DNA from 3 places in the Citrobacter amalonaticus genome. Region 2 is predicted to be linked to each of the others. Evidence: predicted binding sites of a transcription regulator. Region 2 holds the regulator's gene; each other region holds the start of a gene.
What was found. The regulator Fur, encoded in region 2, represses iron uptake genes when iron is present. The targets are predictions, from matches to a motif close to ATAATAATGAGAACNACTATCAA.

Region 1 (7,394 bases), 1.1 Mb from region 2:
ACATTAAAGGTGGTGTAATCCCTGGCGAATACATCCCTGCCGTTGATAAAGGTATCCAGGAGCAGCTGAAAGCCGGCCCGCTGGCAGGTTACCCGGTTGTTGATATGGGTGTTCGTCTGCACTTCGGTTCTTACCATGACGTTGACTCCTCTGAACTGGCGTTTAAACTGGCTGCGTCTATTGCCTTTAAAGAAGGCTTTAAGAAAGCTAAACCAGTTCTGCTTGAGCCAATCATGAAGGTTGAGGTAGAAACGCCGGAAGAAAACACCGGTGATGTTATCGGTGACTTGAGCCGTCGTCGCGGTATGCTGCGCGGTCAGGAATCCGAAGTCACTGGCGTTAAGATCCACGCTGAAGTTCCGCTGTCTGAAATGTTCGGATATGCAACTCAGCTGCGTTCTCTGACCAAAGGTCGCGCATCGTACACTATGGAATTCCTGAAGTATGATGATGCACCGAACAACGTTGCTCAGGCCGTAATCGAAGCCCGTGGTAAATAATCCACAGGATTAAAACCTAAGTCCCGTGCTCTCTCCACAAGGGGAGAGCGCTATAGTAAGGAATATAGCCGTGTCTAAAGAAAAATTTGAACGTACAAAACCGCACGTTAACGTCGGCACCATCGGCCACGTTGACCACGGTAAAACTACCCTGACTGCTGCAATCACTACCGTACTGGCTAAAACCTACGGCGGTGCTGCTCGTGCATTCGACCAGATCGATAACGCGCCGGAAGAAAAAGCTCGTGGTATCACCATCAACACCTCTCACGTTGAATATGACACCCCGACTCGCCACTACGCACACGTAGACTGCCCGGGCCACGCCGACTATGTTAAAAACATGATCACCGGTGCTGCGCAGATGGACGGCGCGATCCTGGTTGTTGCTGCGACTGACGGCCCGATGCCGCAGACTCGTGAGCACATCCTGCTGGGTCGTCAGGTAGGCGTTCCGTACATCATCGTGTTCCTGAACAAATGCGACATGGTTGATGACGAAGAGCTGCTGGAACTGGTAGAAATGGAAGTTCGTGAACTTCTGTCTCAGTACGATTTCCCGGGCGACGACACGCCGATCGTTCGTGGTTCTGCTCTGAAAGCGCTGGAAGGCGAAGCAGAGTGGGAAGCGAAAATCATCGAACTGGCTGGCTTCCTGGATTCTTACATTCCGGAACCAGAGCGTGCGATTGACAAGCCGTTCCTGCTGCCGATCGAAGACGTATTCTCCATCTCCGGTCGTGGTACCGTTGTTACCGGTCGTGTAGAACGTGGTATCATCAAAGTTGGCGAAGAAGTTGAAATCGTTGGTATCAAAGAGACTGCTAAGTCTACCTGTACTGGCGTTGAAATGTTCCGCAAACTGCTGGACGAAGGCCGTGCGGGTGAGAACGTTGGTGTTCTGCTGCGTGGTATCAAACGTGAAGAAATCGAACGTGGTCAGGTACTGGCTAAGCCGGGTTCTATCAAGCCGCACACCAAATTCGAATCTGAAGTGTACATCCTGTCCAAAGACGAAGGCGGCCGTCATACTCCGTTCTTCAAAGGCTACCGTCCGCAGTTCTACTTCCGTACTACTGACGTGACTGGCACCATCGAACTGCCGGAAGGCGTAGAGATGGTAATGCCGGGCGACAACATCAAAATGGTTGTTACCCTGATCCACCCGATCGCGATGGACGACGGTCTGCGTTTCGCAATCCGTGAAGGCGGCCGTACTGTAGGTGCGGGCGTTGTTGCTAAAGTAATGAGCTAATAATTACTCATTAGTTCTGCACTAAAAAAGGGCGCTTCGGCGCCCTTTTTGCTGCCCGTTATTTAGCTTGTCACATTTCTTCGCAATTTTAACTCCGCTCCCGTTACGTAGAGAGAATTGTGCTATTGTAATCATAACTATTCTCATTTACACTTTGCGCAGAAATTGAACGGGAGCGATCATGTACGTTTGTTTGTGTAATGGTGTAAGTGATAAAAAAATTCGCCAGGCGGTACGTCAGTTTCATCCTCAATCCTTCCAGCAGCTACGCAAGTTTATTCCTGTGGGAAATCAATGCGGTAAATGCGTTCGTGCGGCACGCGAAGTCATGCAGGATGAATTAATGCAAATGCCAGAATTTAAAGAGATCGCCTGAGTCACACTCTTTTTTTTGACATCCCTGTAGCCCCATCTATGCTCTGGAGAGTGGAAGCGGAGGGACTATAAAATGAAAGGTGATGTTAAAATCATAAATTATCTCAATAAACTATTGGGAAATGAGCTTGTCGCGATCAACCAGTATTTTCTCCATGCACGTATGTTCAAAAACTGGGGCCTGACTCGCCTCAATGATGTCGAGTACCATGAATCCATCGATGAAATGAAACACGCGGATAAATATATTGAGCGTATTTTGTTTCTGGAAGGGATCCCGAACCTACAGGATCTCGGCAAATTGGGGATTGGCGAAGATGTCGAAGAGATGCTGCAGTCCGATCTCCGGTTAGAGCTCGAAGGGGCGAAAAACTTACGTGAAGCTATCGCCTATGCCGATACCGTTCATGATTATGTCAGCCGGGATATGATGATCGAAATCCTTGCGGATGAAGAAGGACATATCGACTGGCTGGAGACAGAACTGGATCTCATCTCGAAAATTGGTCTGCAAAATTACCTGCAGTCGCAAATTAAAGTGACCAGCTAATCGCTCCTGAGGTGAAACGGTAATATCCGGTAATGAAACCCGCAGCTGCCAGAAATGGCCCAAAAGGTTGCGGGTTTTTTAATGCCGATTTCCCATGAACTATCCCCACAGCCACAATACCGAAACACGCCAGCAGCGCCGCCCAAAAGATTAAAAAAGGCAAAGGCATCCACCCATGCCAGGCACCCAGCGCGGCAAGGAATTTCACATCACCATAGCCGAGCCCTTCTTGCTTACGAACCAGCCGATAACCCCAGTAGATAAAGGCAAAGCTGGCGTAACCCGCGACGGCGCCCCATACGGCATCGGCAAGTTGTGTCGGGATGATGCACAGGTGAAAGATCAATCCGCCCCACAGCAACGGGCAGGTAAACCGGTCCGGCAGTCGTCCGCTGCGCATATCGCAGAAACTCAAAGTCAAAGACAATGCGGTATACAGCAGCAGAAAGGGTAGGGCAGCAGACATCATGTCATCCTCCATCAACCATGGCGCTACTTTAAAGAAGATGGATAAGGGAGCAAGGCGCTACTATGGGTATTGAGGGACGCTTTCCAGTAAATCCGCAGTGTTTCTTTCACAACAGAAAATCCCGGAACCCTGTTCGCATTGCGGGCGAAGTGATTAATATCTACGCGACACTTGCTTCAGTCTGATATTTGCGTATAATGCGCGGGCTTGTCTTAATTGACGGCAGGTTCGATCTGAACCTCGGATAGCCGATTTGGCTGTCTAACAATGCTCCCAATCGGGGAGCTACGTAAGAACGGTTACACTCTCCCATCAATCGTAATGGGTCTGAGGAGTAATCATTTTCGTTTATAAAATAATTGGAGCTCTGGTCTCATGCAGAACCAAAGAATCCGTATCCGCCTTAAAGCGTTTGATCATCGTCTGATCGATCAATCAACCGCGGAAATCGTCGAGACTGCTAAGCGCACTGGTGCGCAAGTCCGTGGTCCGATCCCGCTGCCGACCCGCAAAGAGCGTTTCACCGTTCTGATCTCTCCGCACGTCAACAAAGACGCGCGTGATCAGTACGAGATTCGTACTCACAAGCGTCTGGTTGACATCGTTGAGCCAACTGAAAAAACCGTTGATGCTCTGATGCGTCTGGACCTGGCTGCCGGTGTAGACGTGCAGATCAGCCTGGGTTAATCAGGTCATCGAGCGATTGAGAGGTTGATACAATGATTGGTTTAGTCGGTAAAAAAGTGGGTATGACCCGCATCTTCACTGAAGATGGCGTATCTATCCCAGTAACCGTAATCGAAGTTGAAGCAAACCGCGTTACTCAGGTTAAAGATCTGGCTAGCGATGGCTATCGTGCTGTTCAGGTTACCACTGGTGCTAAAAAAGCTAACCGTGTAACTAAGCCGGAAGCTGGTCACTTTGCTAAAGCTGGCGTAGAAGCTGGCCGCGGCCTGTGGGAGTTCCGTCTGGCAGATGGTGAAGAATTCACTGTTGGTCAGAGCATTAGCGTTGAACTGTTTGCTGACGTTAAAAAAGTTGACGTAACCGGTACCTCTAAAGGTAAAGGTTTCGCAGGTACCGTTAAGCGCTGGAACTTCCGTACCCAGGACGCGACTCACGGTAACTCCTTGTCTCACCGCGTTCCGGGTTCTATCGGTCAGAACCAGACTCCGGGCAAAGTGTTCAAAGGCAAGAAAATGGCAGGCCAGATGGGTAACGAGCGTGTAACCGTTCAGAGCCTTGACGTAGTACGCGTTGACGCTGAGCGCAACCTGCTGCTGGTTAAAGGTGGTGTTCCGGGTGCAACCGGTTGCGACCTGATCGTTAAACCAGCTGTGAAGGCGTAAGGGGATAGCAATGGAATTAGTATTGAAAGACGCGCAGAGCGCGCTGACTGTTTCCGAAACTACCTTCGGTCGTGATTTCAACGAAGCGCTGGTTCACCAGGTTGTTGTTGCTTATGCAGCTGGTGCTCGTCAGGGTACTCGTGCTCAGAAGACTCGTGCTGAAGTAACTGGTTCAGGCAAAAAGCCGTGGCGCCAGAAAGGTACCGGCCGTGCGCGTTCAGGTTCTATCAAGAGCCCGATCTGGCGTTCCGGTGGCGTGACCTTCGCTGCTCGTCCGCAGGACCACAGTCAAAAAGTTAACAAAAAGATGTACCGCGGCGCGCTGAAAAGCATTCTGTCCGAACTGGTACGTCAGGATCGTCTGATCGTTGTCGAGAAGTTCTCTGTTGAAGCGCCTAAAACTAAGCTGCTGGCACAGAAACTGAAAGACATGGCTCTGGAAGATGTGCTGATCATCACCGGTGAGCTGGACGAAAACCTGTTCCTGGCTGCGCGCAACCTGCACAAGGTTGACGTACGCGATGCAACTGGTATCGACCCGGTTAGCCTGATCGCCTTCGACAAAGTCGTAATGACTGCTGATGCTGTTAAGCAAGTTGAGGAGATGCTGGCATGATTCGTGAAGAACGTCTGCTGAAGGTGCTGCGTGCACCGCACGTTTCTGAAAAAGCGTCTACTGCGATGGAAAAAACTAACACCATCGTTCTCAAAGTTGCTAAAGACGCGACCAAAGCAGAGATCAAAGCTGCTGTGCAGAAACTGTTTGAAGTCGAAGTCGAAGTCGTTAACACCCTGGTTGTTAAAGGGAAAGTTAAACGTCACGGACAGCGTATCGGTCGTCGTAGCGACTGGAAAAAAGCTTACGTCACCCTGAAGGAAGGCCAGAATCTGGACTTCGTTGGCGGCGCTGAGTAAGTCGGAGGAGTAATACAATGGCAGTTGTTAAATGTAAACCGACATCTCCGGGTCGTCGCCACGTCGTTAAAGTGGTTAACCCTGAGCTGCACAAGGGCAAACCTTTTGCTCCGTTGCTGGAAAAAAACAGCAAATCCGGTGGTCGTAACAACAATGGCCGTATCACCACCCGTCATATCGGTGGTGGCCACAAGCAGGCATACCGTATTGTTGACTTCAAACGCAACAAAGATGGTATTCCGGCAGTTGTTGAACGTCTTGAGTACGATCCGAACCGTTCCGCGAACATCGCGCTGGTTCTGTACAAAGACGGTGAGCGCCGTTACATCCTGGCCCCTAAAGGCCTGAAAGCTGGCGACCAGATCCAATCTGGCGTTGATGCTGCAATCAAACCAGGCAACACCCTGCCGATGCGCAATATCCCGGTTGGTTCTACCGTTCATAACGTAGAAATGAAACCAGGTAAAGGCGGTCAGCTGGCACGTTCCGCTGGGACTTACGTTCAGATCGTTGCTCGTGATGGTGCTTATGTCACCCTGCGTCTGCGTTCTGGTGAAATGCGTAAAGTCGAAGCAGACTGCCGTGCAACTCTGGGCGAAGTTGGCAATGCTGAGCATATGCTGCGCGTTCTGGGTAAAGCAGGTGCTGCACGCTGGCGTGGTGTTCGTCCGACCGTTCGCGGTACCGCGATGAACCCAGTCGACCACCCACATGGTGGTGGTGAAGGTCGTAACTTTGGTAAGCACCCGGTAACTCCGTGGGGCGTTCAGACCAAAGGTAAAAAGACCCGCAGCAACAAGCGTACTGATAAATTCATCGTACGTCGCCGTAGCAAATAATTTTAGAGGATAAGCCATGCCACGTTCTCTCAAGAAAGGTCCTTTTATTGACCTGCACTTGCTGAAGAAGGTAGAGAAAGCGGTGGAAAGCGGAGACAAGAAGCCCCTGCGCACTTGGTCCCGTCGTTCAACGATCTTTCCTAACATGATCGGTTTGACCATCGCTGTCCATAATGGTCGTCAGCACGTTCCAGTATTTGTAACCGATGAAATGGTCGGTCACAAACTGGGTGAATTCGCACCGACTCGTACTTATCGCGGCCATGCTGCTGATAAAAAAGCGAAGAAGAAATAAGGTAGGAGGAAGAGATGGAAACTATCGCTAAACATCGCCATGCTCGTTCTTCTGCTCAGAAGGTTCGCCTTGTTGCTGACCTGATTCGCGGTAAGAAAGTGTCGCAGGCTCTGGATATTCTGACCTACACCAACAAGAAAGCGGCTGTACTGGTCAAGAAGGTACTGGAATCTGCCATTGCTAACGCTGAACACAACGATGGCGCTGACATTGACGATCTGAAAGTTACGAAAATTTTCGTAGACGAAGGCCCGAGCATGAAGCGCATTATGCCGCGTGCAAAAGGTCGTGCAGATCGCATCCTGAAGCGCACCAGCCACATCACTGTGGTTGTGTCCGATCGCTGAGACTCTGGAGACTAGCAATGGGTCAGAAAGTACATCCTAATGGTATTCGCCTGGGTATTGTAAAACCATGGAACTCTACCTGGTTTGCGAACACCAAAGAATTCGCTGACAACCTGGACAGCGATTTTAAAGTACGTCAGTACCTGACTAAGGAACTGGCTAAAGCGTCCGTATCTCGTATCGTTATCGAGCGTCCGGCTAAGAGCATCCGTGTGACTATTCACACTGCTCGCCCGGGCATCGTAATCGGTAAGAAAGGCGAAGACGTAGAAAAACTGCGTAAGGTCGTAGCGGATATCGCTGGCGTTCCTGCACAGATCAATATCGCCGAAGTTCGTAAACCTGAACTGGACGCAAAACTGGTTGCTGACAGCATCACTTCTCAGCTGGAACGTCGTGTTATGTTCCGTCGTGCGATGAAGCGTGCTGTACAGAACGCAATGCGTCTGGGCGCTAAAGGGATCAAAGTTGAAGTTAGCGGCCGTCTGGGCGGCGCGGAA
Region 2 (7,394 bases):
TTTGCACGTTCTTCCGCGATAGCCTGCGCAATCGCCAGAATATGGGGCTCGTTGAAGCTATGACGGCCTGCACTGCCACGGTGTCCGGAGGTGCCGAACTTCACCGCGTGTTCCGCATTTCCTTTTGCGGGCTTCAGTACATAGTATTGTGACGTCAGTTGCGCGACGTTAATCAAATCACTCTGTTGCGCAGGTTTGCCTGCGCGGTCGTGGATTGCCATTGCCTGGTCCTTCTCTGCATGGATTAAATTGTTCCGCAAACCTTTTCAATCAATTCCGCCGGGAATTGCATTGACTGCATGATGTGCTCAATCATGCTGCATTTACGGCCGGTGTTGGTGTTGGTGATCACCCAATACGGCGTGCCGGGCACGTGTTTGGGTTTGGTCTGGTTACCGTTTTTCAGTAGCGTCTGTTCATCAGCCGCGAAGTAGACACGCGTACGGCCATGCAACGATTCCGTTGCCTCAGCAAACGCGTGTTGATCCAGTGTATAGAGTGTAGTCAGCACCAGCATAAAGCGGTTAACGGCCTTCTTCTGTTCGGCATATTCATCGGACAGAAGCAGTTCACGCATAGCGCGCACTTTATCTTTGACAAGATTGACGGGTTTCGCCTCGGCAACAACCGGCTGCGCGACGCGAACCTCTTTTGTCACTGGCGTGACGGGCTGTGATGCGGCGGAAAACTTCAACATACGCCGTAAAATCTCGGATGCGCTCTCGCCGATATGCTTCGTGTGGCTGGCAATATAGCTGTAGAGTTCATCATCAACTTCAATCGTTTTCATCTTAATCCAGTGCGGTGTCTTATCTGATCTGAAATACAAATCGTTGGGAGTATAGGGGCAAATCCCAACAGCGAATAGCGTCAAACCCGGCTGAACAAAAAACTCGGAGAAAACCGAAGTGGTTGCAGCCCAGTGGCAGAATGGTCAACATAATACCCTAACCCGACAGAGCGAAAAAAAGAACTTTGCCATGAAATTGAATATCCGAGCGCAATCCGCACAAAACCTGCACAATAATTATCCCATCGTACTGGTTCACGGTTTATTTGGCAGCCTGGACAATCTGGGCGTGCTGGCTCGTGACCTGGTGAACGACCATGACATCATTCAGGTCGATATGCGTAATCACGGCCTTTCTCCGCGCGACCCGGTGATGAACTACCCGGCAATGGCGCAGGATCTGTTAGATACGCTGAATGCGCAACACATCGAAAAAGCCACCTTTATTGGTCATTCGATGGGGGGAAAAGCGGTGATGGCGCTCAGCGCGCTGGCCCCGGAACGCATCGCCCGTTTAGTGGCGATCGATATTGCCCCGGTGGATTACCACGTCCGTCGCCATGACGAAATTTTCACCGCCATCAACGCGGTGACGGCATCGCCGGCAAAGACCCGTCAGCAGGCGGCTGCAATCATGCGCGAACATCTTAATGAAGAAGGTGTGATTCAGTTTTTGCTGAAATCGTTCGTTGACGGCGAATGGCGCTTCAACGTGCCGGTGCTGTGGGAGCAGTATCCGCATATCGTCGGCTGGGAGACAATACCGGCCTGGGATCATCCGGCACTGTTTATTCCCGGCGGCAACTCCCCTTATGTCACCGAAGCATATCGCGCCGATTTACTGGCGCAGTTCCCGCAGGCGCGTGCGCACGTCATTGCCGGAGCCGGTCACTGGGTGCATGCCGAAAAACCGGAGGCGGTGCTGCGCGCCATCCGTCGTTATCTTAATGAAACGGCTAACTGATTAAAAACTCAGCGTCCGTGCGCGATTACGCGTGCGAACGTTGGCGCGCCTCATTCGCTGATGTATGATGGCGCGCTATCCATCCGGGCAGAGGCCTGGCTGATTGTTTCCCCGAAGTCACCAATATCATGGCCAAAGAACAAACGGACCGTACGACACTAGATCTGTTCGCGCACGAGCGTCGCCCGGGACGACCGAAAACCAATCCGCTTTCGCGCGATGAACAGCTGCGCATTAATAAGCGTAATCAACTCAAACGCGACAAAGTTCGCGGTCTTAAGCGTGTCGAACTCAAACTCAACGCGGAAGCGGTTGATGCGTTGAATGAGCTGGCGGAATCCCGAGAGATGAGCCGCAGTGAACTGATCGAAGAGATATTGATGGCCCAACTGGCGGCACTACGCGGCCAGGATCTTGCCTGAAATCATCCCATTTCCCACTTTCATGTAGCATGGAGTGCACTCGTATGCGTTTGCTATTTCCGCATACCTGACTGTTCTGCTATGATTGCCCTTATCTGTGGGCAATTCGCCACCACCATTTCAATAAGTTTCAAGAGGTTACTTTACTCATGGCAATCACTGGCATCTTTTTCGGCAGCGACACCGGGAACACCGAAAATATCGCAAAAATGATTCAAAAACAGCTTGGTAAAGACGTTGCCGATGTGCATGACATTGCAAAAAGCAGCAAAGAAGATCTCGAAGGCTACGACATTCTGCTGCTTGGCATTCCAACCTGGTACTACGGTGAAGCGCAGTGCGACTGGGATGACTTCTTCCCTACCCTCGAAGACATTGATTTTAACGGCAAACTGGTCGCACTGTTCGGCTGCGGCGATCAGGAAGATTATGCAGAATACTTCTGCGACGCGTTAGGCACGATCCGCGATATCATTGAGCCGCGCGGTGCAACTATCGTGGGTCACTGGCCGACCGCAGGCTATCATTTTGAAGCCTCCAAAGGTCTGGCGGATGACGACCATTTTGTCGGTCTGGCGATTGACGAAGACCGTCAGCCGGAACTGACCGCCGAGCGCGTGGAAAAATGGGTGAAGCAGATTTCTGAAGAACTGCACCTCGACGAGATCATCAACGCCTGATGTACGGCGGCGCAGACAATGTTTGCGCCGCATCAATAGACAGAACCAATCAAAATAATTGCTACAAATTTGTAACTTTCTTGCCCATCCCTGTACAATGTGCGGGAGTTTTTAGGTGGCGCTCTCATTTCCAGGCAATACCGACTATTTATTAACATTTGCCAGAGGCTTGCAGTTTTCATTTAGACACGGCAGTCCTATAATGAAACGCATTATCTCGAGTGCAATTTCTGTCACTTCTTGTATGAAGTGAATCGTTTAGCAACAGGACAGATTCCGCATGACTGACAACAATACCGCATTAAAGAAGGCTGGCCTGAAAGTAACGCTTCCTCGTTTAAAGATTCTGGAAGTTCTTCAGGAACCGGAAAACCATCACGTCAGTGCGGAAGATTTATATAAACGACTGATCGACATGGGTGAAGAAATTGGTCTGGCGACCGTGTATCGCGTGCTGAACCAGTTTGATGACGCCGGGATCGTAACCCGCCACAATTTTGAAGGCGGCAAATCCGTTTTTGAGCTGACCCAGCAGCATCATCACGATCACCTTATTTGCCTCGATTGCGGCAAAGTGATCGAATTCAGTGATGATTCTATTGAAGCACGCCAGCGTGAGATCGCAGCAAAACATGGCATTCGTCTGACGAACCATAGCCTTTATCTGTACGGCCACTGCGCTGAAGGCGATTGCCGCGAAGACGAACACGCGCACGACGCGAAATAATTTGCACTATTCTGAAAAGCCAACCTGTCGGTTGGCTTTTTTTATGCGCGCCATTCGCCACTCTGCGCTTTCTTCTGACAGCATGTTGCTTTAATGTAAAATCTCCCCCTGCCTTGTCCGGAGAATCGAAATGGAACTTCGCCAGCTACGTTATTTTGTCCGTATTGTGGAAACCGGCAGTATGGGCAGCGCGGCGCTCGATCTCGACATCGGCGTCTCCGCGCTCAGCCAGCAGATGACGCGGCTGGAAAACGAACTCGCCATTCGTCTGTTGCAGCGAACCTCGCGTGGCGTAACGCCAACCCGCCGGTCTGGCCTTTTACTCGCAGGCACAGCTGGCGTTGCGTCATGCTGATGATGCTATTCTGGCCGCGCGCGATGCGCGTCTGTCCGGACACGTCAGCGTCGGTATGGCCCCCAGCACGGCCTCCGTCCTGGGAATGCCGTTTATTCATGCCATGCGGGAACATTACGCCGACGTTCGCCTGCATGTGGTGGAAAGCCTGTCGGGTAATCTGGAACGGATGATCAACACCCGTCAGATTGATCTGGCCGTTGTTTTTCAGAAAGAGAAGATCCTGCGCTGGAGCGCCAGGCCGGTTCTCGAAGAGCGACTTTTTCTGATTGGCACGCATGACCTGCTGGCGGCGATTCCGGATGACACCATAACCCCTGCTCAACTGGCGAATATTCCCCTGATCATGCCAAGCCTGGGCCACGGACTGCGCGGCCGACTGGAGGCCATTTGTCAGGAACACGGACTGAAGGTGGATATCGCCACGGAAATTGATGGCCTGACGTTACTGATGCGCGCCGTTCGCAGCGGACTTGGCGCCACGTTGCAACCAGGTGCTGCCATTTCGCATCTTGAGAGGGAAGCGCTGAGAGTGATTGGCGTCCATAATCCCATACTCAGCCGCCCTAATTTTCTGGTCAGTCTGTCTGACGATGAACTCACCCCCGCCGGTCTTGCAGCCCGCGTGATACTCACAAAAGTGATGCGTGAACTTGTGGAAACCGGCAGTTGGCCGGGTGCGACCCTTTACGCTCACTAAACAGGTCTTTAGCTTCCCGCCATAGCGCCCATACAACCTGTACGTATACATTTCAATTACAAATTTAACAAATAGTTAAATGGTAATGGAGTAGACGATGGTTGATGTACTGGTGATTGGCGGTGGTAATGCCGCGTTATGTGCCGCCTTAACCGCCCGTGAGGCAGGAGCTTCCGTGTTGCTGTTAGAGGCCGCGCCCCGGGAATGGCGCGGCGGCAACTCCCAACACACGCGCAATTTACGCTGTATGCACGATGCGCCACAGGATGTGCTGGTTGAGAGTTATCCCGAAGAGGAGTTCTGGCAGGATCTCTGGCGTGTCACCGAAGGCAATACCAATGAAGCGTTGGCGCGCCTGGTGATCCGTACCTCTTCACAGTGTCGCGACTGGATGCGCCAGCATGGTGTCAATTTTCAGCCCCCACTCTCTGGTGCGCTGCACGTCGCGCGTACCAATGCCTTTTTCATGGGCGGCGGTAAAGCCCTCGTGAACGCTTATTACCGCAGCGCAGAAAAGCTGGGGGTACAGATTCGCTACAACACGCCGGTGCAGGCGCTTGAATTGCATCATGGCGATTTCGTCGCAGCCCTGGCAGGTCACGAGCGCATTGAGGCAAAAGCCTGCGTACTCGCCGCCGGTGGATTTGAATCCAATCGCGAATGGCTGCGTGACGCCTGGGGAGAGAACGCACGCGGCGAATGGCCAGCCGATAACTTCCTCATTCGCGGCACCCGCTTTAATCAGGGCGTCTTGCTCAAATTTATGATCGACGCCGGGGCTGACATCATCGGCGATCCATCCCAGTCCCACTGTGTGGCGATTGATGCCCGGGCCCCGCTGTATGATGGCGGCATTTGCACGCGCGTGGATTGCGTCTCACTTGGCGTGGTAGTCAACCGGGATGCGGAACGCTTTTACGATGAAGGCGAAGATTTCTGGCCGAAACGTTATGCCATCTGGGGGCGTCTGGTTGCCCACCAGCCAGGGCAGATTGGCTACTCCATCATCGACAGCAAAGCGATCGGCCACTTTATGCCGCCAGTTTTCCCCGGCGCACAGGCCAATACGCTGGATGAACTGGCCCGCCAGCTAGGGCTGGATCCCGAACGCTTTACCCATACCGTGGAGCACTACAACCAGTCCTGTCAGCCGGGTCAGTTTGATCACACGACGCTGGACGACTGCGCAACGCTGGGCCTGACGCCACCGAAAACCCACTGGGCGCGCCCCATTGATACACCTCCCTACTACGGCTATGCCCTGCGACCAGGGATCACCTTTACCTATCTGGGACTGAAAGTGAATGAACATGCTGCGGTCCATTTTGCAGGCGTCCCCAGCCGTAACCTGTTCGTTGCCGGTGAGATGATGGCAGGCAACGTACTGGGCAAGGGCTATACCGCCGGTGTCGGCATGTCCATCGGCACCACGTTTGGTCGCATCGCAGGTAAAGAAGCCGCGCAGGCAGCACGTAAGGAGGCGCATCATGAAGCAGCTTGAAAAACTGATCATCGAAGCCAAAATCCTCACCGAGCCAGAGGCTGAAGTCGAGCGGGTGATGCAGGTGTGTAACGCCTGTCGCTATTGCGAAGGGTTTTGCGCCGTGTTCCCGGCGATGACTCAACGACTGGAATTTGGCAAAGCCGACATTAATTATCTGGCAAACCTGTGCCATAACTGCGGCGCCTGCCTGCACGCCTGCCAGTATGCACCGCCGCATGAGTTTGCGATCAACGTACCGAAAGCGATGGCGGAAGTGCGTCTGGAAACGTATCAACACTACGCACAACCGGCGGCCTTCGGGGCGCTGTATCGCCGGGCTGGCGTCACCGTGACGCTGGCGCTGGTCTTTGGTCTGATCCTCTTTTTACTCCTCGCGATGGGGCTGAAGGGATCGCTGCTCCACCCGCCGTTGGCCGGTGATTTCTACCAAATTTTCCCGCACAACCTGCTGGCATGGATGTTTGGCTCGGTTTTCATGCTGGCGATCGGTTTACTGATGGCAGGGGTGATCCGCTTCTGGCGCGAGATCTCTCCCGTCGGGCCGCGTCCGGCGGAAATAGCCGAAGCCTCACACAATGTGCTGACGCTGAAATACCTCGACGGTGGACATGGCAAAGGCTGCAACGACGCGGACGATGCTTTCACGTTGATGCGTCGTCGTTTCCACCATTTCACCTTCTACGGCTTTATGCTCTGTTTCGCCGCGACCGTGGTGGCGACCGGTTATCACTATTTCGCCGGATGGGAAGCCCCCTACCCGTTCTTCAGCGCGCCGGTCATGCTTGGCACGCTCGGAGGAATCGGTTTAATTGTCGGCCCGACAGGCCTGCTGTGGTTAAACCTTAAGCGCTCGCCACTGCATGGCGACGCGCGACAGAAACCGATGGATCGCGGCTTTATTTTACTGCTGCTCCTGACCAGCCTGACCGGTTTAGGTCTGCTGGCGGGAAGAGACACCTCATGGATGGGGATCCTGCTTGCCCTCCATCTTGGCGTGGTCATGGCACTTTTTTTGACCATCCCATACGGAAAATTTGCCCACGGATTTTACCGCTGCGCGTCTTTACTCAAATGGGCGATTGAGAAGCGACGTGGAAAACAGGCGGGGGTCGCAGGCGACTGACCCGCACACTCTTACCTCTATACATAATTATGATAAGACAGTGGAGCAACCTCAATGACTCAACAACCATCGCGCGCCGGCACGTTCGGCGCAATACTGCGTGTGACCAGCGGTAATTTTCTCGAACAG
Region 3 (7,394 bases), 720 kb from region 2:
GCCTCCCTGTTACCCCAGTAAGCGATGAATTCGTTGCAAGCCTGTCACCAGACGATCCACTTCTTCATGGGTGTTATACATTGCCAGCGACGCCCGGCACATCGCCGGTACCTGATAAAAAGCCATCAGCGGCATCGCGCAATGGTGTCCGGTCCGCACGGCAATCCCGTAATTGTCGAGAAAACTGCCGACGTCATAGGCGTGATGTTTCCCGAGATTAAAGGCAATCACGCCCAGACGGTCAGTGGGGCCATACAGTGTGAGATCCGGCACCGCCTTCAGTTGCTCCAGCGCGTAGTGCATCAGGTTCTGTTCGTATTCGCCAATCGCCTCCAGTCCCAGCGCTGAAACATATTCCAGCGCGGCGCCAAAGCCGATAATCCCGCCGGTATTCGGCGTTCCCGCTTCGAAGCGCCACGGCGCTTTCGTCCAGGTCGTACCCTCCGTCAGGCTGACGGTGGCGATCATCGACCCGCCCCCTTCCCACGGCGGCATCTGTTGCAACAGCGCCTCTTTGACATAGAGCACGCCAATGCCGGTCGGGCCATACAGCTTGTGGCCCGAGAAGACGTAAAAATCGCAGTCCAGCGCCTGAACGTCTACCGGGTGGTGCATCACCGCCTGCGCACCGTCCACCAGCACCTTCGCGCCATGCTGGTGCGCCATCGCGATCATTTCGGCGACAGGGTTTTCCGTACCCAGCACATTAGAGACGTGCGTTATCGCCAGCAGCCGGGTTTTCTCATCAAACAGGGTAGGCAGGATCTCGTGCTGCAATGTGCCGTCGGCGTTCAGCGGGATCACCCGCAGCTCAGCGCCCACCCGCGCGCACAGCATCTGCCACGGCACAATGTTGGCATGATGCTCCATCTCACTGATGATGATGTTATCGCCCGCGTGGACGTTTTCTGGCCCCCAACTGTTGGCGACCAGGTTAATGCCTTCCGTCGTACCGCGCACAAACACCAGCTCTTCCGCAGAGCGTGCGTTGATAAACAGCGATGCCAGCTTGCGCACGTTCTCCATTTTTTCGGTAGCCTGAGCGCTGAGGGTGTGGATCCCCCGGTGCACCGCCGCATAGCCGTGACGATAAAACTCGGCTTCCGCGTCAATCACCTGGGCCGGTTTTTGCGCGCTGGCAGCGCTGTCGAGATACGCCAGCGGCAGGCCATTCACTTCACGCGTGAGGACGGGAAAATCCGCACGTACGGTGTCGATGGGAAATGTCATGCTACGCCTCCCGGCAGACGTTGGCCGATCCGCGCCAGCACCTGTTGTTTCAACCCCTCGTCGCTCAACGCTTCCGTCAGTTCCGCGGCAAAGGCATAAAGGATCATCTGCTGCGCATCCCGCTGAGCAATCCCGCGCGAGCGCAGGTAGAACATCTGCTCATCGTCAATGCGCCCTACCGTCGCCCCGTGGCTGCACTTCACGTCATCGGCGTAAATTTCCAGCTGTGGCTTGGTATCGACTTCCGCGAGCTTCCCGAGTAGCAGATTGTTATTCGTCATCTGCCCGTCCGTTTTGATCGCATGTTGGGCAACGTTAATGAGCCCGTTAAATACCGCCCGCCCCTTATCGCTGACGATGGTTTTATGCAACTGTCGGCTGTTGCAATAGCCTTTGTTGTGCTCAAGCCAGGTGCGGGTATCGCAGACCTCATTTTTCACCGGCATCGCCAGACTGTTGATCCTGAGCGTTGTGTTCTCGCCGTTCAGTTGCGTGCTGGTGTTGTGACGCAGCACCGCATCGCCGAGCAGAAAGCTGTGGCTGTGCGCCGACGCATCCGCCGCCAGCAAGATGTCGTTATGGGCGAAGTGATGGCTGAGCGGATTTTCAAATACCAGCTTGATGTGATGCAGGTGCGCATTTGCCGCCACGTTCATGGTCAGGCGCGCGCCGGTGAAATGTCGGGCATCATTCAGACTGACGTAGTGCTCGATAACCGTCGCCTCTGCCCCTTCTTCCAGCTCAAGATGGTGGCGATAGTGCGCCGTGTTCACCTCTTCTGCGGATACGCCCTGGGTGATGTGCATCAACAGCAGCGGTTTTGTCGGGCGCTGGTTACGCTTAACGCGGATATTGGTCACGCTACGCGCCAGGCTTTCGGTGAGATGCAAAAACACTTCCGGTTGTACCGCGACCGGCAGGGTCTGGCGCTCGTCGTTGATCGCCACCTCAAAGCCGCTGTTCTCCCAGCTGTCGCTGAGCGCCGGGCTGAACTGCCCGTCGACAAACACCAGCCGCAGCGCCTGCACGTTAAGCGCTAACGCATCGCGCTGCGCCGGGGTGACATCGGCATAACGACTGACGAACAGGCTGCTGCTGAGCCCCTCCAGCGGCGTGTATTTCCAGTTCTCATGTTTGCGCGTAGGCAGCCCCAGACGCAGAACCTGCTGGAGATGCTGTTGCGCCTGTTCAGACCGCGTCTCGCCCTGCGCTTCAAACAGGTGATGCCATTGTTGCAGCGCATTACTGCTGTTCGGTAAGCCAGCCATATCCCTGCTCCTCCAGTTGTTTGACCAGCGTGAAATCGCCAGACTTCACAATCCGTCCCTGATACAGGACGTGGACAAAATCCGGCTTGATATAGTCAAGGATGCGCTGATAGTGGGTGACAATAATGAACGAGCGCTTGCCGTCCCGCAGTGAGTTAACCCCATCGGCAACGACTTTGAGGGCATCAATATCCAGCCCGGAATCCGATTCATCGAGAATGCACAGTTCCGGCTCGAGCACCGCCATTTGCAGAATATCATTACGTTTCTTCTCGCCGCCGGAAAAGCCGACGTTCACCGAGCGGGTTAACAGGTCTTCCGGCATCTTCAGCAGGGCGATTTTCTCTTCCATCAGATCCTGAAAATCGAAGCGATCAAGCGATTCCTGGCCGCGATACGTGCGCACGGCATTAAGCGCCGTTTGCAGGAAAAACTGATTGCTGACGCCGGGGATTTCTACCGGATACTGGAAGGCCATAAAAATGCCTTCCCCTGCTCTCTCTTCCGGCGCCAGATCGAGCAGGTCTTTCCCTTTAAACATCACCGACCCGCCGGTGACCTCGTAATCTTCACGCCCTGCCAGCGTCGCAGAGAGCGTACTTTTCCCGGACCCGTTCGGCCCCATAATGGCATGCACTTCCCCCGGACGAATCTCAAGGTTCAACCCACGCAGGATGGCTTTCTCTTCCACACTGACCTGTAAATCTTTAATCGTTAACATGTTGCTTCCTTAACCGACGCTGTGTTCAAGGCTAATGGCTAATAATTTTTGTGCTTCGACGGCAAACTCCAGCGGCAACTCGGAGAACACGTCTTTACAGAACCCGTTGACGATCATCGAGATCGCATCTTCTTCGCTGATACCGCGCTGCAGACAATAGAACAGCTGATCTTCACCAATCCGTGAGGTGGTCGCTTCGTGCTCCAGTTGCGCACTGTTGTTGCGGCATTCGACATACGGGAAGGTATGCGCTCCGCAGTCGGCGCCAATCAGCATCGAATCGCACTGGGTAAAGTTACGGGCATTGGTGGCGGTCGGCATGATTTTGACCAGTCCGCGGTAGCTGTTCTGACTGTGCCCGGCGGAAATCCCCTTCGAAATGATGGTCGAGCGGGTGTTCTTGCCGATGTGGATCATCTTGGTGCCGGTGTCCGCCTGCTGATGACCGCTGGTTAACGCCACCGAATAGAATTCGCCGATGGAGTTGTCGCCGCGCAGAATACAGCTGGGGTATTTCCAGGTGATGGCTGACCCCGTCTCCGACTGGGTCCACGACATTTTGCTGTTCTCGCCCTCGCACAGCGCGCGTTTAGTCACGAAGTTCAGAATGCCGCCGGTGTTGTTATCGCCAGGGAACCAGTTCTGGACGGTGGAGTATTTCACTTCGGCGTCTTTGTGGATGATGACCTCCACTACCGCCGCGTGCAGCTGATAGCTGTCGCGAACCGGCGCAGAGCAGCCTTCGATATAGCTCACATAGCTACCTTCATCCGCCACCAGGATCGTGCGTTCAAACTGCCCGGTCTTTTCGGCGTTAATGCGAAAATAGGTCGAAAGCTCCATCGGACAACGCACGCCTTTCGGCACATAGATAAAGGTGCCATCAGAAGCAACCGCCGCATTCAGCGCGGCGAAGAAGTTATCGTTACCGGGTACGACAGTGCCGAGATACTGCTTAACCAGTTCAGGGTGATCATGAATCGCCTCGCCGAAGGAGCAGAAAATGATCCCCTGTTCCGCCAGTTTTTCACGATAGGTGGTGGCGACCGAGACGGAGTCAAAAATGGCGTCAACAGCCACTTCACGACCTTCGCGTACCGGCACCCCAAGTTGTTCAAAGGCGGCTTCCACCTCTTTACTGAGAAACGCGTTCGCCCCGGTTTGCTGTACCGCCCCCGGTTCCGAGGCGCAGGTCTCATCACAATTCCCGCACGACGGCGCGGAATAGTAGCTGTAATCCTGATAATTCAGCTTCTCGTAGTGCGCCTTCAGCCAGTGCGGCTCCGGCATGTCGACCCAGGCTCGGTACGCATTGAGGCGAAACTCCAGCATCCACTCTGGTTCATTGCGTTTGGCCGAAATGGCGCGTACCACCTCTTCGTTGATCCCTTTCGCCAGCTCATCCGTTTGCAGCTGGGTAAAGAAACCCTCTTTGTAATTCAGGGGGCCGCCGGTCCAGGTTTTGACATCGTCAGTTGCTTCAGTATTACGAGACATAGTACCGCCTATACCCCAAAGCTTTCGCCACAGCCGCATTCGTTCTGGGCTTTCGGGTTATGAAATTTGAATAACTGGTTTAATCCTTCGCGGACGTAATCCACTTCCGTACCGTCGATAAACGGCATCGCCTGAAGCGGGACATAGAGCTTCGCGCCCTCAACGTCGAACAGCAGATCGTCTTTTTCCGGCTCGCTGACGGTATCCAGCACATAGCCAAAACCAGCGCATCCCGTCTGCTTAACGCCCAGGCGCACGCCCAGCATGCCCGGCTGCTTAGCGACCAGTTCGCGAATATGCGCCGCTGCCGCAGGGGTTAACGTCAATCCGCGCCAGGCAAAATCGTCCGGATTAAATGTTCCTGAATGCAATTCCATAGGGTTACCTCGCATAATGAGCCATCAGGCTATAACACCATGTTAGTGATAACGATTCTCACTTCAACCCCTCAACAGCAGGGGCATTACGGTGTTTCACCCGTTTTGACCACTTTTATTAAGCATAGACCCTGCCACGCGGGTTAAAAGGAATGGATGAATTTGTTCAATATATTGATTAATAATGACTTTAGCGTCTGTCATCGACCAGACTGGTCAAAACAGTAAAGATGTATAGAAAATGACTATTTCAGGGATAGGAATGACGTGAGAAGAGTGAAAGCACAGAAAAACAAAACCCTTAAGGTTGTCAGTAACAGCCTTAAGGGTTCCGGCCCCATCCGGCGCTTATCTCCGGCACTCACGATGGCTTAGCTCTTGAAGGGGCGATAAGAATAGTCTCATATTGCCGAAGGTCATTTTTAACACAAATTGCTATCCGCAATTTTATAAGCCAGATCAATTCATTGGCTTTACGGCATCGCGGTCTGGATCGCCTCCAGAAACAGCCGAAGCCCGGCGGGCTGATGTTCACGGGAAAGATACAGACCGTACACGGCAAGGCGTCGGGGTTGCAGCGTCGGCAGCAGGCGAACCAGTCGTCCCTGAGCCAGCCCTTCACGCGCTTCCTTTTCCGGCACCAGCGCGATCCCCATGCCTGCCAGCGCGGATTCACAAAGCAAAGACGAGATCCCGGCACTCAGATTCCCCTTGATCGCCACCGAGACCGCCTCGCCCTGCTCGTCGAGAAAATGCCACGACTTACCTGCAAATCCACTGTAATACAGACAGTTATGCTGAGCGAGATCCTCCAGCGTCTGCGGGGTGCCGTGCTGACGCAGATACGCCTCTGACGCGCAGAGAACCGACTCGCAGTCGCCAAGTCGGCGGGCAATCGCGCCAGGCTCTGGGTTATCGGTAATACGAATAGCGACATCAATACGTTCACCAACCAGACTGACCGGCTGATTGTTTATCTCAACCTCAATGCGCAGTTCAGGATAGCGCGCTAAAAATCGCGGTAGCACCGGGGCGAGAATATGCATTGCCGTAAAGTGCGCACAGGCGACGCGTAGCGTTCCGCCGGGAATGTCTGCCGACGACGCGCCAATCGCCTGCGAGAGCTGCGCCAGCGTTCGCGTCTTCACCAGCGCCTCTTCCCCGGCAGGAGTAATTGTTAGCCTGCGCGAGGTGCGATGAATCAGCCGCGCCCCGGCCCATTTCTCCATCTCATCGAGATAGCGGCTCACCATCGGTCGGGAGAGACCCAGCGCCCGCGCCGCCGCACTCAGGCTGCCTAAATCGCAGATATGATTGAATACCGTCGCCGCCATCACTCTGTCCATCGCCACCCCATCCGATCGTTTTATGAAACTCAGCATGTTCTGATACGGGAATTCTAACAGATCCCAATTTCCTTAAAATACAGGCCACACACAAGACCATTTCATCTGCATAAGGTTATCCCACATGAAAAGTAAACTGCTGGCCCTGTTGCTGCCTGCTGTCGCCTCACCGCTGTTTGCCGCGCCGCTGCAACTTGACGTCTATAACCCGCAGGAGAACGCCATTTTCCCTGTCTCCTCAACGTTGGTATCGGGTCCGACGGAAGCGATATTGTTTGATGCGCAGTTCAGCACGAAAGACGGTGAAAAGCTGGTGGAGATGATTAAATCTCGCGGCAAGCCGCTGAAAGCCATTGTGATTACCTCCGGCGATCCGGATTTCTATTTCGGTCTGCAGCCGATTGTGAAAGCCTTTCCTGGCGCGAAGGTACTGGCCACGCCGCAGGTTGTTGAGCATATTCGCGCCACCAAAGAGGCTAAGTTGCAGTACTGGGGACCACAGATGAAAGAGGGGGCGCCAACGGCGCTAACCGTCCCGCAGGCAACCACAGAAACGCGTTTTCGCGTCGATGGCGAAACGCTGGAACTGCGTCATCCCAATGATTACGCGGCCTATGTTTGGGTGCCAGCGAATCGGGCCATTCTCGGCGGCACGGGCGTGGCGTCAGGCATTCACGTCTGGACCGCTGACACCCAGACACCGGAGCAACGCGCATCATGGCGTCATGTCCTGACTGAAATGGACAGCCTGCAACCTGCACAGGTCATTCCGGGTCATTACCTTGGTGAGCGCCCTGAAGGCGATCGGGCCATCCGCTTTACGCAGGATTACCTGCAATCGTTCGAACAGGCGCTGGCGGCAAAGAAAGGTTCAACCTGGGTCATTCACACGATGAAAACCGCATGGCCGGGGCTGGCAGAGGAAAGTTCGCTGGAATTGAGCGCGAAAGTGAAT

Region 1: bfd (bacterioferritin-associated ferredoxin) is a predicted target of Fur. The motif match lies at 1,880-1,902, and genes of this name have one in related genera.
Region 3: sufA (Fe-S cluster assembly scaffold SufA) is a predicted target of Fur. The motif match lies at 5,133-5,155, and genes of this name have one in related genera.

Annotation. Positions count from the first base shown of each region.
Region 1 covers NZ_CP014015.2:2,304,935-2,312,328, forward strand. Annotated here, with positions in the region: gene fusA (elongation factor G) at 1-500, shown strand, start outside; gene tuf (elongation factor Tu) at 571-1,755, shown strand; gene bfd (bacterioferritin-associated ferredoxin) at 1,937-2,131, shown strand; gene bfr (bacterioferritin) at 2,204-2,680, shown strand; gene AL479_RS11080 (prepilin peptidase) at 2,664-3,146, opposite strand; gene rpsJ (30S ribosomal protein S10) at 3,525-3,836, shown strand; gene rplC (50S ribosomal protein L3) at 3,869-4,498, shown strand; gene rplD (50S ribosomal protein L4) at 4,509-5,114, shown strand; gene rplW (50S ribosomal protein L23) at 5,111-5,413, shown strand; gene rplB (50S ribosomal protein L2) at 5,431-6,252, shown strand; gene rpsS (30S ribosomal protein S19) at 6,269-6,547, shown strand; gene rplV (50S ribosomal protein L22) at 6,562-6,894, shown strand; gene rpsC (30S ribosomal protein S3) at 6,912-7,394, shown strand, end outside.
Region 2 covers NZ_CP014015.2:3,417,130-3,424,523, reverse strand. Annotated here, with positions in the region: gene pgm (phosphoglucomutase (alpha-D-glucose-1,6-bisphosphate-dependent)) at 1-221, opposite strand, end outside; gene seqA (replication initiation negative regulator SeqA) at 245-790, opposite strand; gene ybfF (esterase) at 981-1,754, shown strand; gene ybfE (LexA regulated protein) at 1,883-2,176, shown strand; gene fldA (flavodoxin FldA) at 2,326-2,856, shown strand; gene fur (ferric iron uptake transcriptional regulator) at 3,137-3,583, shown strand; partial or broken gene tcuR (tricarballylate utilization LysR family transcriptional regulator TcuR) at 3,714-4,638, shown strand; gene tcuA (FAD-dependent tricarballylate dehydrogenase TcuA) at 4,736-6,139, shown strand; gene tcuB (tricarballylate utilization 4Fe-4S protein TcuB) at 6,126-7,265, shown strand; gene tcuC (tricarballylate/proton symporter TcuC) at 7,320-7,394, shown strand, end outside.
Region 3 covers NZ_CP014015.2:4,135,847-4,143,240, reverse strand. Annotated here, with positions in the region: gene sufS (cysteine desulfurase SufS) at 10-1,230, opposite strand; gene sufD (Fe-S cluster assembly protein SufD) at 1,227-2,498, opposite strand; gene sufC (Fe-S cluster assembly ATPase SufC) at 2,473-3,219, opposite strand; gene sufB (Fe-S cluster assembly protein SufB) at 3,229-4,716, opposite strand; gene sufA (Fe-S cluster assembly scaffold SufA) at 4,725-5,093, opposite strand; gene AL479_RS20090 (LysR family transcriptional regulator) at 5,567-6,439, opposite strand; gene AL479_RS20085 (Vmh family MBL fold metallo-hydrolase) at 6,564-7,394, shown strand, end outside.